One region of the Neobittarella massiliensis (ex Bilen et al. 2018) genome, then DNA from elsewhere that is predicted to be linked to it. Evidence: predicted binding sites of a transcription regulator. Region 1 holds the regulator's gene; each other region holds the start of a gene.
The links. Region 1 encodes HrcA, which represses chaperone genes, less so after heat shock. Its sites were predicted from a motif close to TGTTAGCACTCNNNNNNNNNGAGTGCTAACA; they were not measured.
Positions count from the first base shown of each region.

Region 1 (3,396 bases):
CGGTGACCGAGCTGCCCAGATAGGCCTCGGCGTCACCTTTGAGCTTTTGCAGGATCATGGCCGAGATCTCTTGCGGGGTGTACTTTTTGTCGTCGATAGCGACGGTATAGGAAGAGCCCATGTGCCGCTTGATGGAGCTGATGGTCTTTTCGGGGTTGGTGATGGCCTGACGTTTGGCCACCTGACCCACCATGCGCTCGCCGGTCTTGGAGAAGGCGACCACCGAAGGGGTGGTTCTGGCGCCCTCTGCGTTGGCGATGACTACTGCCTCGCCGCCCTCCATGACGGCTACACAGGAGTTGGTGGTGCCCAAGTCGATGCCGATGATTTTTCCCATTGTTGTTTCCTCCTTATATAAAACCTGATATTTTACCAAATCGTCTGTCTATGAAAAAGGGTCTGCCGCCCGCACAGGTGTTTTTGCATGTACGGTACAGGTGGCCGTGCGGCCCTGAGATTTTGCGCTGCTATAAGTGGCAATGTGCCCCTGCTTTCCACAACGGCGATGTGACCGGAAGAAAGCAGCGCGAGGGGCGGTGCCCCGAGAGTGCTTTCTTCTGTAAGTGGCCAAGCGCCCAGTGTCTTACATCGACACCGTGACCGGAAGAAGGGGCGGTGCCGCGCACAGCGGCAGGAGGGGCTGCGCCCAGTTCCTTTTTTAGGAGCGGCGCTGTGGCCGGAAGAAAGTACGCTGCTGCGAAGCAGCGCGAGGGGCTGCGCCCCGAGAGTGCTTTCTTCTGTAAGTGGCCAGCGCCCTGTGTCTTACATCGACACTGTGACCGGAAGAAGGGGCGGTGCCGCGCACAGCGGCAGGAGGGGCTGCGCCCCGACAGCGCCTTCTTCTTGGAGTGGCAAATTTCTAATTTGCCACTTTTACCATGGCATACCGGATGACCCGGTCGCCCATGACGTAGCCCTTTTGGAACACATCCACGATGGCCCCTTCACCCAGTTCGTCGTCCTCGATGTGCATGACGGCGTTGTGCAGGTTGGGATCGAAACTGCCGCCGGCGGGGTCCACCTCGGTGACGCCCAGCTTTTCGAGCGCCGCTTTGAATTGGGTGACGACCATGGCGATGCCTTTGGTAAAGTCGTCCTCGGTCTCGCTGGCCGCCAGCGCCCGCTCCAGATTGTCGAGCACATCGATAAACTGGGTGACGGTGCCGGCCACGCCTTCGGCGTAGATGCCGTCTTTTTCTTTGGTGGAGCGCTTGCGGAAGTTATCGTACTCGGCGCTTATCCGCAGCAGGCGCTCCTGCAGCTGGCTGTTTTCCTCTTTTTGCTTATCCAGCTCCTCCTGCAGGGGATCTTTTTTCTTTTTGCGGTGTTTTTTCTCTTTGCTCTCCGCCTTTTCCTCTGATGGGATCTGGTCCTTGTCGGTACTGGGCGGGTCGCCGGCAGCGGCCGTAGCCTGCTGCACCTCGTTGTCTGCGCCGGGCTGCTGGGCCTCGGTCTCTGGCGTCTTCTCTTCGCTGTTCACCTAAAAGCTCCTTTCTGGCCCGCTGGCCGCGGTCACTGGTCGCCCTCACTGTCGGCGCCACTTAAAATATTGCCGAGCAGGGCGGTAAAATATTCTATATGGGGTATGATCTTGCTGTAATTGAGGTAGCTGGGCCCGATGACGCCCAGCACGCCGCTCTCGCCGCCGCCGGAGCGGTATGGGGTGCTGACAAAGGCGATACCCGACAGGTTGGCGCCCAGGTCGTCGCCCATGGTGATGGCGATCTGCCGGGGGGCGGGGCTCTGGTCGCGCCGGGCGCGCTGCTGCAGCAGGTCGAGAAAGGTGAAAAAGTCGGTGTCTTGCCGGGCGTAGCGCAGGAGGTTGGTCTGCCCCTGCACCTGCACCTTTACCGAGCACAGCTCCTGACACAGGCCGATGAGCTGGGCCAGCACCGGCTTTAATACCGGGCAGGCCGCCAGCACCGCCAGCATCTCGCCCTGCAGATGGGCGGGGACGATCTCGCCCACCGGGCGGTCGAGGATGTTGCGGCGGACAAAGTTCTCGAGCACTACCAGCGCGTCGGCGTCGGCCGGCTCCTCCAGCCGACACACCCGGTTGAGCACCAGCCCGCCGCCGGTCATGGCCACGATGGCCAGAGTGGTGGGCGAGAGCAGCAGCAGCTCGATCTTCTGAAAGCAGATATCCTGCATTTGGGGGGAGGTGGCCAAGGTGGCGTACTGGGTGAGGTAGGCCAGCAGGTTACCCGCCCGCTGCAAAATGCTGTCGGGATCGGGCAGGCCGTGGGTCAAAAACTGGGCGATCTGCTGCTGCTCGTCGGCCGAGAGCTCGTCGCGCTCCATCAGGTGGTCGATGTAAAAGCGGTAGCCCAGACTGGTGGGCACCCGGCCGGCCGAGGTGTGGGGGTGGGTGAGAAAGCCGTACTTCTCGAGGGCGGCCATCTCGGCGCGGATGGTGGCCGAGGACATGCTGATGCCCGGCAGCGCGGCGATGGCTTTGCTGCCCACCGGCTCGCCGGTGCGGGCATATGCGTCGCAAATAGATTTTAATATAAAGCTCTGTCTCTGGGTGATCAAACCGCCCGCACCTCCTGCCCGGGCAGCCCGCCGGCAGAAAACCGGCAGCCGCCGCTCTATCTTTTCTTTAGCACTCATATACATCGAGTGCCAACACATACAATGTATCACGAAAGTCAAACAAAGTCAAGCGAGGATTTTACAATTTACATATTGGTCACAAACCGGCCTTACAACCGCTAAACATCGCCGTTTATCCCGCTGTTTTGACAGCGGTGCAGCGGCGGCGTATACTGGTGGGCGAGAGACTGGCAGCCATTTGCCAGGCGACGATGATAGAGGAGAGTTGCGACATGCCCACTGATAGACCGACCGCCCCGGCGGTACGCCCCTTTGCACCCCAAGACCTGCCCCAGATGACCGCGCTGTGGAACGACGTGGTCGCCGCCGGCTGTTACTTTCCGCAGGAGGTGCCGCTGGCTGCGGCGGAGGCCGGTGACTTTTTTGCCGCCCAGTCGTTTACCGGCGTGGCGGAGCTAAACGGCCGGGTGGTGGGCCTTTACATTTTGCACCCCAACGGGATCGGGCACTGCGCGGTGACGGCCAACGCCTCCTACGCGGTGGACGCCGGCTGCCGGGGCCAGCACCTGGGGGAGCTGCTGGTGCGGCACTCGCTGCAAAAAGCGCGGGAGCTGGGCTTTGTGGGGCTGCAATTTAACGCCGTGGTGTGCACCAACGCCCCGGCCATCGCCCTGTATAAAAAGCTGGGCTTTACCCAGCTGGGGACCTGCAAAAACGGCTACCGGCTAAACGATGGCCGCTGTGTGGACCTGCTGCTGTTCCACCACCCGCTGTAGTGCGATATGAAAACAGGCCGTGTCTGTCGCCGTTTGGCGACAGACACGGCCTGTTTTTTGTGAG
Region 1 is NZ_JACOGI010000002.1:303,309-306,704, reverse strand. Features, by position in the region: gene dnaK (molecular chaperone DnaK) at 1-337, opposite strand, end outside; gene grpE (nucleotide exchange factor GrpE) at 860-1,480, opposite strand; gene hrcA (heat-inducible transcriptional repressor HrcA) at 1,513-2,535, opposite strand; gene H8K20_RS10520 (GNAT family N-acetyltransferase) at 2,829-3,332, shown strand.

Region 2 (3,396 bases), on a different contig from region 1:
GGAGGTGCAGGCTATGTGGTCGATCAAGTGTGAACAGTGTGGGGCCTCGGTGCCCATAGAAGAGGGAAAGAATACGGCGACCTGTCCATTTTGTGATACGGTGATCTGTCTGCCGTCAGGCGGCAGAGCGGGCCGAGAGGGGCAAATGATCTCTGCCCGCTCGCTGCTGCAGCGCGCCAAGATGTTTTTGCGCGACGGCGACAGAATACATGCGGCGAGTTATATAGAGTGGGTGCTGAATGCCGACGCCAGCTGCAGCGAGGCCTACTGGTGCCGACTGATGTTGAAGATGGGAGCTGACCGGCCGGAGCAGATGGAGAAACTGGAGTGCTCTATTGCCCAAGAGCCGGACTTTTTACGGGCGGTGGAGTTTGGCAGCCCCGAACAGCGAGAGACATATTTGGCCTGTGAGGAAAAGATACAGCAGTGGCTGCAGGGCCCGGAAATGAAAGCGAAGCGAGAAAATGAGCAGTACAGACAGGAGATGCTGCGCCGGGAGAGCGCGGAGCGGGCCGAGATCGCCCGTGCGCTGGAGAGAAATAGCGCGCCTGAAACAGACAACAGGGAGTATGGCTGTGCACTGTGGGTAGTGGCGGGAGCGGTACTGTTTATGCTGTTGGTGGTGCTTTTGACAAAGGCGTGAGGAGCGGGGAGTAAGAGATGGAAACAGGCAGTATTTACCTGTAAAAATTGTGGCGCCCAACTGGAGATATTGCCGGGTCAGGATTAGATGACCTGCCGATTTTGTGGTGGCGTGAGCCTGCTTCAGGACCTGAAGGTGCAGGTGACGACAGCCGGTGCGATGACAGCCAGAGGGCGGCTGGCTTGGAGGACGGAGACTTTGCCGCGGTGGCGGATTATTTTGAGCGGGCGCTGGATATAGAGCCTTTTTTAGCCAGCGCTTATATGGGCAAGCTGTTGGCTGAGCTAAAGCTGTGCTCGGAAGATGCGCTAGAAAACAGTACGGAGGTGTTGGAGCAGTATAGCGCTTATCAAAAAGCAGTTCGTTTTGCCCGGGGAGAGCAGTTGGAGCGCTACGGCGGATATGCGCGTGCCGCGGCTAAAAACAGGGCGGCTGCCGCTGCCAGCTATGAGCCTGGCAAGTTGACGGAGGCAGAGGTCGAGCGCAGGCAAGTAACATGGTCGCGGTGGGCGATGACTGTGCTGTTGGGGGCAGGGTTGCTGGTACTGCTGTTCGCGGCGGCTGTGGCAGCTAGATAGTGCCCGGTGCGGACCGACCCCGAGAGCGGGGCCGGTTTTTATTTTTTGGGCGCATATTAGCACTCTTTTTGATAGAGTGCTAATATTTAAAAAGTAGATACGTATATTTCATGATTTAGACATAATTTTTGGGTAAATTAGAAGCTGTAAGAAAAGAAAAAGACTCCGCCAAAGGAGCGCTGTCCGCCCCCAAAAATGCGGGCAGAAGAGGAGGTAGGAAGACTATGCAGGCTAATAAATTTACGCAAAAATCGCTGGAGGCCATCCAGTCGGCGCAGGCGCTGACCATCGAGTACCAAAACCAGCAGATCGAGCAGCAGCACCTGCTGCTGGCACTGCTCGACCAGGAGCAGGGGCTCATCAGCCAGCTTTTGCCCAAGATGGGACTCGACGCACAGGTGGCCCAAAAAGAGGCGCAAAAGCTGGTGGCGGCCATCCCCCATGTGACGGGGCCGGGCCGCGACCCGGAGAAGGTGTATATCACCCAGGACGTGGACCGGGTGCTGGTGGCGGCGGAAAAGACAGCTGCCGGCATGAAAGACGAATACGTGTCGGTAGAGCACATTTTTTTGGCGCTCATCGAGGCGGCCAACGCCCCGTTAAAGCGCTATTTTGACCAGTTTGGCATCACCAAGGACAAGTTTTTACAGGCGCTGTCGTCGGTGCGGGGCAACACCCGGGTCACCTCCGACAGCCCGGAGACCACCTATGACGCACTGAAAAAGTACGGTACCGACCTGGTGGAGCGGGCGCGCGGCCAACAGCTCGACCCGGTGATCGGGCGGGACGACGAGATCCGCAACGTCATCCGCATCCTGTCGCGCAAGACCAAAAACAACCCGGTGCTCATCGGTGAGCCCGGCGTGGGTAAGACCGCTATCGCCGAGGGACTGGCTCAGCGCATCGTGCGCGGCGACGTGCCCGGCAGTTTGAAAGACAAGACCATTTTTTCGCTGGACATGGGCGCGCTCATCGCCGGCGCCAAGTACCGCGGCGAGTTCGAGGAGCGGCTGAAAGCGGTGCTCAAAGAGGTAAAGGGCTCGCAGGGGCGCATCATCCTGTTCATCGACGAACTGCACACCATCGTGGGCGCCGGCAAGACCGAGGGCTCGATGGACGCGGGCAACCTGTTAAAACCCATGCTGGCCCGGGGCGAACTGCACTGTATCGGCGCCACTACTTTAGACGAGTACCGCCAGTACATTGAAAAAGACCCCGCTTTGGAGCGGCGGTTCCAGCCGGTGCTGGTGGGTGAGCCGACGGTGGACGACACCATCGCCATTTTGCGCGGCTTAAAAGAGCGCTACGAGGTGTACCACGGGGTGAAGATACAGGACCAGGCGCTCATCGCCGCGGCCACTCTGTCGGATCGCTACATCTCCGACCGCTTTTTGCCGGACAAGGCCATCGACCTGGTGGATGAGGCCTGCGCTATGATCCGCACCGAGATCGACTCGATGCCCACCGAACTGGATGTGGTGTCCCGCAGGATCATCCAGCTGGAGATCGAGGAGGCGGCGCTGAAAAAAGAGAGCGACACGCTGTCGAAAGAGCACCTGGCCGAGATACAAAAAGAGCTGGCCGAGGCCCGAGACCACTTTGCGGCTATGAAAGCCAAGTGGGATAACGAGAAAGCGGCCATCGGCAAGGTGCAGAACCTGCGCAAGGAGCTGGAGCAGCTCTCGGCCCAGATCGAGAAGGCCGAGCAGGACTACGATCTGAACCGTGCTGCCGAGCTGAAATACGGCCGTCTGCCCCAGCTGCAAAAGGAGCTGGAGGAGGAGGAAAAGCTGGCCGAGAGCGGCAGCCGCGAGGATAACCTATTGCGGGACAAGGTGACTGAGGAGGAGATCGCCCGCATCGTACAGCGGTGGACGGGAATACCGGTATCGCGGCTGATGGAGGGCGAAAAAGAGAAGCTCTTGCACCTGGAGGACACCCTGCACGAGCGGGTGGTGGGCCAAGACGAGGCGGTGACCAAGGTCAGCGAGGCGATATTGCGCTCGCGGGCGGGCATTCAGGACGAGAACCGGCCCATCGGCTCGTTTCTCTTTTTGGGCCCCACCGGTGTGGGCAAGACCGAGCTGGCCAAGGCGCTGGCGCAGAACCTGTTTGACGACGAGCACAACATCGTGCGCATCGACATGACCGAGTATATGGAAAAACACTCGGTAT
Region 2 is NZ_JACOGI010000001.1:266,343-269,738, forward strand. Features, by position in the region: gene H8K20_RS01275 (TFIIB-type zinc ribbon-containing protein) at 14-643, shown strand; gene H8K20_RS01280 (hypothetical protein) at 826-1,221, shown strand; gene clpB (ATP-dependent chaperone ClpB) at 1,446-3,396, shown strand, end outside.
Region 2: a site for HrcA is predicted at 1,276-1,306, ahead of clpB (ATP-dependent chaperone ClpB). Genes of this name have one in related genera too.

Region 3 (3,396 bases), on a different contig from region 1:
TTTCCATCTCCAGCGTGACTTCGCCGGTGCTGGAGAGAAATACCGGGTGGCTTTTGAGCTTAGAGGATATCTGTACGTCGCTGACTTTGTCTTTGAGCGTCTCTTTTAAGAAGGCCAGCAGCTCGCCGCTCTGCTCCTCTTTTTCTTTCGCCGCCTTTTTCTCCTCTTCGCTCTCGGGCAGCTCGGCGGCATTGACGTTTTTGAGCTCCTTGCCGTCCTGGTCGTGCAGGATCTGCATCACGAACTCGTCCACTTCGTCGGTGAGGTAGAGGATCTCCCAGCCGCGGTCGCGGATGGCCTCGGTCTGGGGGAGATTGGCGATCTTCTGCACCGAATCGCCGCAGGCATAATAGATCTCCTTTTGATCCTCGGGCATGCGGGCGACATACTCTTTTAAAGTGACCGGCTTTTCCTGGGTGGAGGAGTAGAACAGCAGCAGGTCGCGCAGCTGATCTTTGTGGGCGCCGTAATCGCCGACCGTACCGTATTTGAGCTGCAGGCCAAACTGGGCAAAGAAGCTCTCGTATTTCTCGCGGTCGCTCTCGAGCAGCTTCTCCAGCTCGCGGCGGATCTTCTTTTCGATATTGGTGGCGATGGTGCGCACCTGCCGGTCCTGCTGCAACATCTCGCGGGAGATGTTCAGCGACACATCGGGCGAGTCGACCACACCTTTGACAAAGCGGAAGTGCTCGGGCAGCAGATCGGCGCAGTTCTCCATGATGAGCACGCCGCTGGAGTAGAGCTGCAGGCCTTTCTGGTAGTCGTTTGAATAGTAATTGTAGGGGGTGCGCGCCGGGATGAACAGCAGCGCCTCGTAGGAGGTGAGGCCCTCGGTGCTGACCCGGATGGTGGTGAGCGGGGCCTCGAAGTCGCCGCACTTCTCGCGGTAGAAATCGGCGTACTCCTCGCTGGTGACTTCGCTCTTGGGGCGGTGCCAGATGGGGACCATGCTGTTGAGGGTATCGACCTCGCTGTACTGCTCGTACTCGGTCTTTTTGTCCTCCCCTTCACCGACTTCGACCGGGCGCGACTTGGTGACCATCATTTTGATGGGCCAGCGGATGTAGTCGGAGTACTTTTTCACCAGACTGCGCAGCCGGTACTCCTCTAAAAACTCGCTGTACTTGTCGTCTTCGGTGTCCTCTTTGAGGTGCATGATGACGTCGGTGCCGGCAGTGTCGCGGGCGCACTCGGTAATGGTGTAGCCGTCGGCGCCGGAGGAGACCCATTTATAGGCCACGTCGCTGCCGTAGGGGCGGGTGATGACGGTGACCTTGTCACTGACGATAAAGGCCGAGTAAAAGCCGACGCCGAACTGGCCGATGATATCGGTGTCATCAGCTCCTTCTTGGCCGGCAATCTCTTTTTTAAACTGCAGCGAACCGCTGCTGGCGATGGTACCCAGGTTTTCTTCTAGCGACTGCCGGTCCATGCCGATACCGTTGTCGCGCACGGTGATGGTGCGCGCCTCTCTATCCGGCAGTATCTCGATATAAAAGTCGTCTCTCGAAAGGCCCACTTCCCTGTCGGTCAGGCCGCGGTAACACAGCTTGTCGATGGCGTCGGAGGCGTTTGACAAGATCTCGCGCAGGAATATCTCCCGATTGGAGTAGATGGAATGGATCATCAAATCGAGCAGCCGTTTAGACTCTGCTTTGAATTGTTTTTTAGCCATGGAAACGATCTCCCTCTCGCAAAATTAGCACTCGAGTAATTAGAGTGCTAATTAGAGAATACCGCAATCCCTTTTTTATTTCAATGAACAATTTGTAAATTGTGCCATTTATACAAAAACAGTCTCTGTTTATACAGCCATTCATCTAAGAGCTACAGCGGGCTGTACCGATGCTGAAAGCGCTGTCTTTGGCGGGCAGGCAATCTGCCCCCACAGTCCGCAAGCAGCAGAACCTGTGGCCTTACAGAGCCAAAGTTTGGTACATCTGATGGGGCGACAGCAGTAGACAAAAGCGGTGTTTATAGGCTATACTAAAAGCCTGGTCGGGGCGGCGCCCCGTCCCTTTTTTAACTGCGACCGACAGCCGGCTGCCAAGACGCCCCGGCTGTGCACAGACAGGAGTAGAGGAGTTGCCATGTACGAGATAAAGCGAAAAAAGGTGCTCAACCCCACCGTTACCTTAATGGAGATACAGGCCCCACTGGTGGCCGCCAAGGCCCAGCCGGGCCAGTTCATCATTTTGCGGGTAGATGAAAATGGGGAGCGCATCCCCCTGACTATTGCCGATTTTGACCCCGCGGCAGGCACGGTGACCATTATCTTTCAGATCGTGGGCGCCACCACCGCCAAGCTGGGCGCCCTGAACGAGGGCCAATGCCTGCACGACTTTGTGGGGCCGCTGGGCACCCCGAGTCACCTGGAGGGGCTTAAAAAGGTGGCCGTGATCGGCGGCGGCGTGGGCAGTGCGATCGCCTACCCAGTAGCGAAAAAGCTGCATCAGCTGGGGGCCGAGGTACATACCATCGTGGGCTTTCGCAACCGGGATCTGGTCATCTTAGAGGACGAGTTTCGGGCGGTCAGCGACAAGCTGATCATCATGTCTGACGACGGCTCTTACGGGCAAAAGGGGCTGGTGACCAACGCCCTGGAAGACCTGATCAAAGCCGGCGAGCAGTACGATGAGGTCATCGCCATCGGCCCGCTGATCATGATGAAGTTTGTCTGCAAGCTGACCGAGAGCTACGGCATCAAGACCGTCGTCAGCATGAACCCCATCATGATAGACGGCACCGGCATGTGCGGCGGCTGCCGCCTGACGGTGGGCGGCGAGACCAAATTTGCCTGTGTAGACGGGCCGGATTTTGACGGCCACCTGGTGGATTTTGACGAAGCTATGGAGCGCGGGGCCATGTACCGCGATTTTGAGCGCCACCAGTACGAGGAGACCTGCAACCTCCTCAGTAAGGAGGTAGAGTAACTGTGCCCAACATGTCTTTACACAAAAACGAGATGCCCCTGCAGGCCCCTGAGGTGCGCCGCCACAATTTTGATGAGGTAGCGCTGGGCTATAGCGAGCAGCAGGCCGTAGACGAGGCCATGCGCTGCCTGAACTGCAAGAACAAGCCCTGTGTGGGCGGATGCCCGGTGTCGATCGACATACCCGGCTTTATCTCCAAGATAAAGGAGCGGGACTTTGAGGGCGCTTACCAGGTGCTGCAGGCCCAGTCCTCTCTGCCGGCGGTGTGCGGACGGGTGTGCCCGCAGGAGACCCAGTGTGAGCAAAAATGCGTGCGCGGCATCAAGGGCGAGCCGGTGGCCATTGGTCGACTGGAGCGCTTTGTGGCTGACTGGCACATGCAAAATGCCACCGCTGCCCCGCAGAGACCGGCGCCTAACGGCCACCGGGTGGCGGTGGTGGGGGCGGGCCCCTCTGGCCTGAC
Region 3 is NZ_JACOGI010000001.1:1,158,032-1,161,427, forward strand. Features, by position in the region: gene htpG (molecular chaperone HtpG) at 1-1,675, opposite strand, end outside; gene H8K20_RS05385 (sulfide/dihydroorotate dehydrogenase-like FAD/NAD-binding protein) at 2,091-2,933, shown strand; gene gltA (NADPH-dependent glutamate synthase) at 2,936-3,396, shown strand, end outside.
Region 3: a site for HrcA is predicted at 1,698-1,728, ahead of htpG (molecular chaperone HtpG). Genes of this name have one in related genera too.

Region 4 (3,396 bases), on a different contig from region 1:
CACCGGCTACCCCTCCCAGCAGGACCTGCTCTCGGTGACGGTGGTGGCCGAGGACGGGGCGCTGGCCGACTTTTTATCCACCTACTTTTTTGTGGCCGGCTCACAGGCGGCCATCGACTGTTTGGACCGCAGCGAGTTCTCGCTTATTTTGGTGGACAGCGAGAAGAACGTCTATATCTCGCCGGCGCTAAAAGACCAGTTTGCCCTGACCAGCAGCGACTATACGCTGGCGGCACCGTAGTAGCGGCGCCGCCGAATATCACCAGAGGGGAGGCGGACCTGTGACTTCGCGACAGATACAGCAGAAGACCCGGCGGGTGGCCTTTTTGGGGCTGCTGTTTGCGCTGGCCATTTTGCTGTCGTTTATAGAGGGGCTGGTGCCGCCGCTGCCGATGATGCCGCCGGGGGTGAAGCTGGGGCTGGCGAACATCGTGACCATGTACTGCCTGGTACTGCTGGACTTTAGGGCCGCCTTGACGGTGACGGCGCTCAAGGGGCTGTTTGCCTTTTTGACCCGGGGCGCGGTGGCGGCGGCCATGAGCCTGGGGGGGAGCGTGCTCTCGCTTTTGGTGATGGCGCTGGTGTGGCGGCTGACCAAAAAGCGGTGCAGTATGCTCACCATGGGGCTGACCGGCGGCTTTTTTCACAACATGGGACAGCTGTGTGTGTCGGTGCTGATCTTAAAGACCACCGCCGCCTTTTACTACCTGCCGGTGCTGGCGGTGGCGGGGCTGGTGATGGGCTTTATCACCGGTGTGACCCTGCAGGTGCTGATGCCCCACATTGGGCGGCTGCAGCAGGACCTTGGGCCGCCAGCCGGTCGGCGGCGCTAGCGGCAAACTGGCGGCAGAGGAGATATTTTGCGGGCGGGCCGGTGCGGTTCCGCTCTTTTTTGCGGGTACTGCGGGTGCTGGGATGTAGATAAACGGGCGGGCCAAAAGAACGGGCAGCGGCGAGAAGGGAGCGGAAAAAGCGGGATGGCGCACACCGCTGCGCGCGGTCGGTGCAGCGGTGTGCATAAAAGGCACCGGACGGGGCGCTGCGGTATAGCGCCGGGCGCGTTGGACCACACTGTTAGCGCGCCGAGACGGCACCCGGCGCACCTTGGGGCCGGCAGAAGTGGAGACGGACTTACTGGGCGGGCACCAAAAAGGGGCGGCTGCCCCAAATTGGCGGCAGCCGCCCCCTGGGGGGTGCAACTGGTCATTTGATCTCGATCTGGTGGCGCACATCGGCGACCGGCGCCTTTTTAGGCAGCTTCAACTCGAGGATGCCGTTTTGATAGCTGGCGTCGATGGCGGCGGTGTCGATATCGCTGATATCGAAGCTGCGGCGATAAGAGCCATAGCGGCGCTCCCGGCGGACAAAGCGGCCCTGGTCGTCTTTTTCCTCGCTCTTTTCGTCGTGGGTGGCGCTGATACACAGCTCGTCGCCCTGGATATCGATGTGCAGGTCTTTTTTGTCAAAACCGGGCAACTCGGCCTGCAGCAGGTAGTGGTCGCCCCGATCTACGATATCGGTGCGGAACTGGCCGAAGCCGGCGCCCATATCGCCAAATAGGCTCTTCTCCATATCGTCGAGATAGGAAAACAGATTGTGTTCATTTCTGCCAAACGGGATCAGTGCGGACATAGTAGGTACCTCTCTTTCGTGTAATACTTGGGGATGGGGTTTCGTGTGTGTAGTTTGGTGCTCTAGTCGCTATTCGTCTGCATGTGCATCGCTTCCTTTTTTGTTTCTGTCTACAGTTTATCCGGTGTGTTTTACCGATCTTTTATATTTTTGTGAACGCTTTTTGAATTTTAGCACTCTTTGATATAGAGTGCTAAAATTGTGGATATGGGGGAATTGGTGCCCAGAGAAAGCGCGTATTTTTCGTCGCTTTTGCTATCAACCATCGGTGCTTGTTGTGCTATACTAAACATAGAGGGGCGCCGGTGTGGGCGCCCCAATACGCGGCGGCAAAAGCCGCCGGAGGCAGGTGAAGACCATGCAGGAACAGATCGTGAAAGTGGCCACCTTCAACCTAAAGCGCGACGGCCGCTTTAATCCCCGCACCTGGGAGCACCGGCGCAAGATGGCTGCCAAGGTGATCCGCAACTCCGGCGCCAGCATCATCGGCGTGCAGGAGCTGCTGCCCTCGATGCGCGAGGACATACAGCAGCTGCTGGGCAACTACAGCTTTTTTGGCTGGGGCCGCAAAAAAGACCTGGGGGACGAGCACGCGGACATCATCGTCAAGAACCAGGATATCGATGTGCTGTTCCACGATACGTTTTGGCTGTCTAAAAAACCCCAGAGTCAGGGTAGCCGGTACGCTTTTGCCATTTTTCCCCGGGTGTGCACCGTGGCTGAGGTGTACTTTAAACAGAGTCACCGGCGCCTGCGGGTATTCAATACCCATTTTGACCATCTGCTGCCCATGTCACGGGTGTTGGGGGTCAACGTGATCTTTCAGCGCATCCAGCAGTACCAGCAGATAGACCCGCTGCCCACCATCCTGATGGGGGACCTGAACGCCACCCCCGACAGTTTGCCGGTGCGGCTCATCCGCGAGAACCGACACGGCTACGATTTTCACTTTACCGACGTATTTTCGACATTGGCCCAGAGCGGGCAGGGGGTCAACACCTTTCACTACTTTAAGGGCAAAGACCGGCACAAGACCCGTTTTGACTACATCTTCGTCACCCAGGAATTTGACATCCTCGATGTGGCGCTGGACAAGTACAGCATCCGCGGTATCTACCCGTCGGACCATTATCCCATTCTCACCACGCTGCGCCTGCCCGGCGAAGCGCCCCCGGCGGACACCGCCGCCAGCTGATGGGACAAAAGGCAAAAAAGAGCGCGCGGCCCGAGTTTGTTCGGACCGCGCGCTTTTTGCTGCGGGGAGATAGAGTGCTGCCGGGCGCCGGCGGTGGACCGGCCCGCGGGCATGGAGATATGCCGCTGTATGGGATTGTGGACAGGCGGCGATGCAGACCCGACCGCTGAAGCACAGCGGCGGGCCGGTGCGGCCGCAGACGCAATATCCGGCTGCCCCAACTCGAGCTGACGGGCAGCTGGTGGGGGCCGGCGGTGATAGAGAGGCTGTTGACCGGCCCGGACGGGGCTGTACGCGGCGACCAAATGAGCAGCGCGCGACAAAGAGCGGACGCCTGGCGCCGGTAACTGGGGATGAGCGGCCAGGAGGGCGTGCAGTGGGAGATATATCGGCACGGCCAGCGCCAGAGAGACAGGGGGCATAAGGCGCGGCACCGACGCGGTCAGCGGCGGCGCTTTTTAGCGCAGACCGAACTGGGGGCTCTCGATCACCGCGCGCATCTGGCACAGGCAAAAGGGGTGCCCGGCAGGGTCGAGCATGACGCGCCAGCCGTCGTCAAACTGCGCCGC
Region 4 is NZ_JACOGI010000001.1:1,754,309-1,757,704, reverse strand. Features, by position in the region: gene H8K20_RS07960 (FAD:protein FMN transferase) at 1-241, shown strand, start outside; gene H8K20_RS07955 (Gx transporter family protein) at 282-833, shown strand; gene H8K20_RS07950 (Hsp20/alpha crystallin family protein) at 1,204-1,632, opposite strand; gene H8K20_RS07945 (endonuclease/exonuclease/phosphatase family protein) at 1,991-2,827, shown strand; gene H8K20_RS07940 (VOC family protein) at 3,286-3,396, opposite strand, start outside.
Region 4: a site for HrcA is predicted at 1,801-1,831, ahead of H8K20_RS07950 (Hsp20/alpha crystallin family protein). Genes of this name have one in related genera too.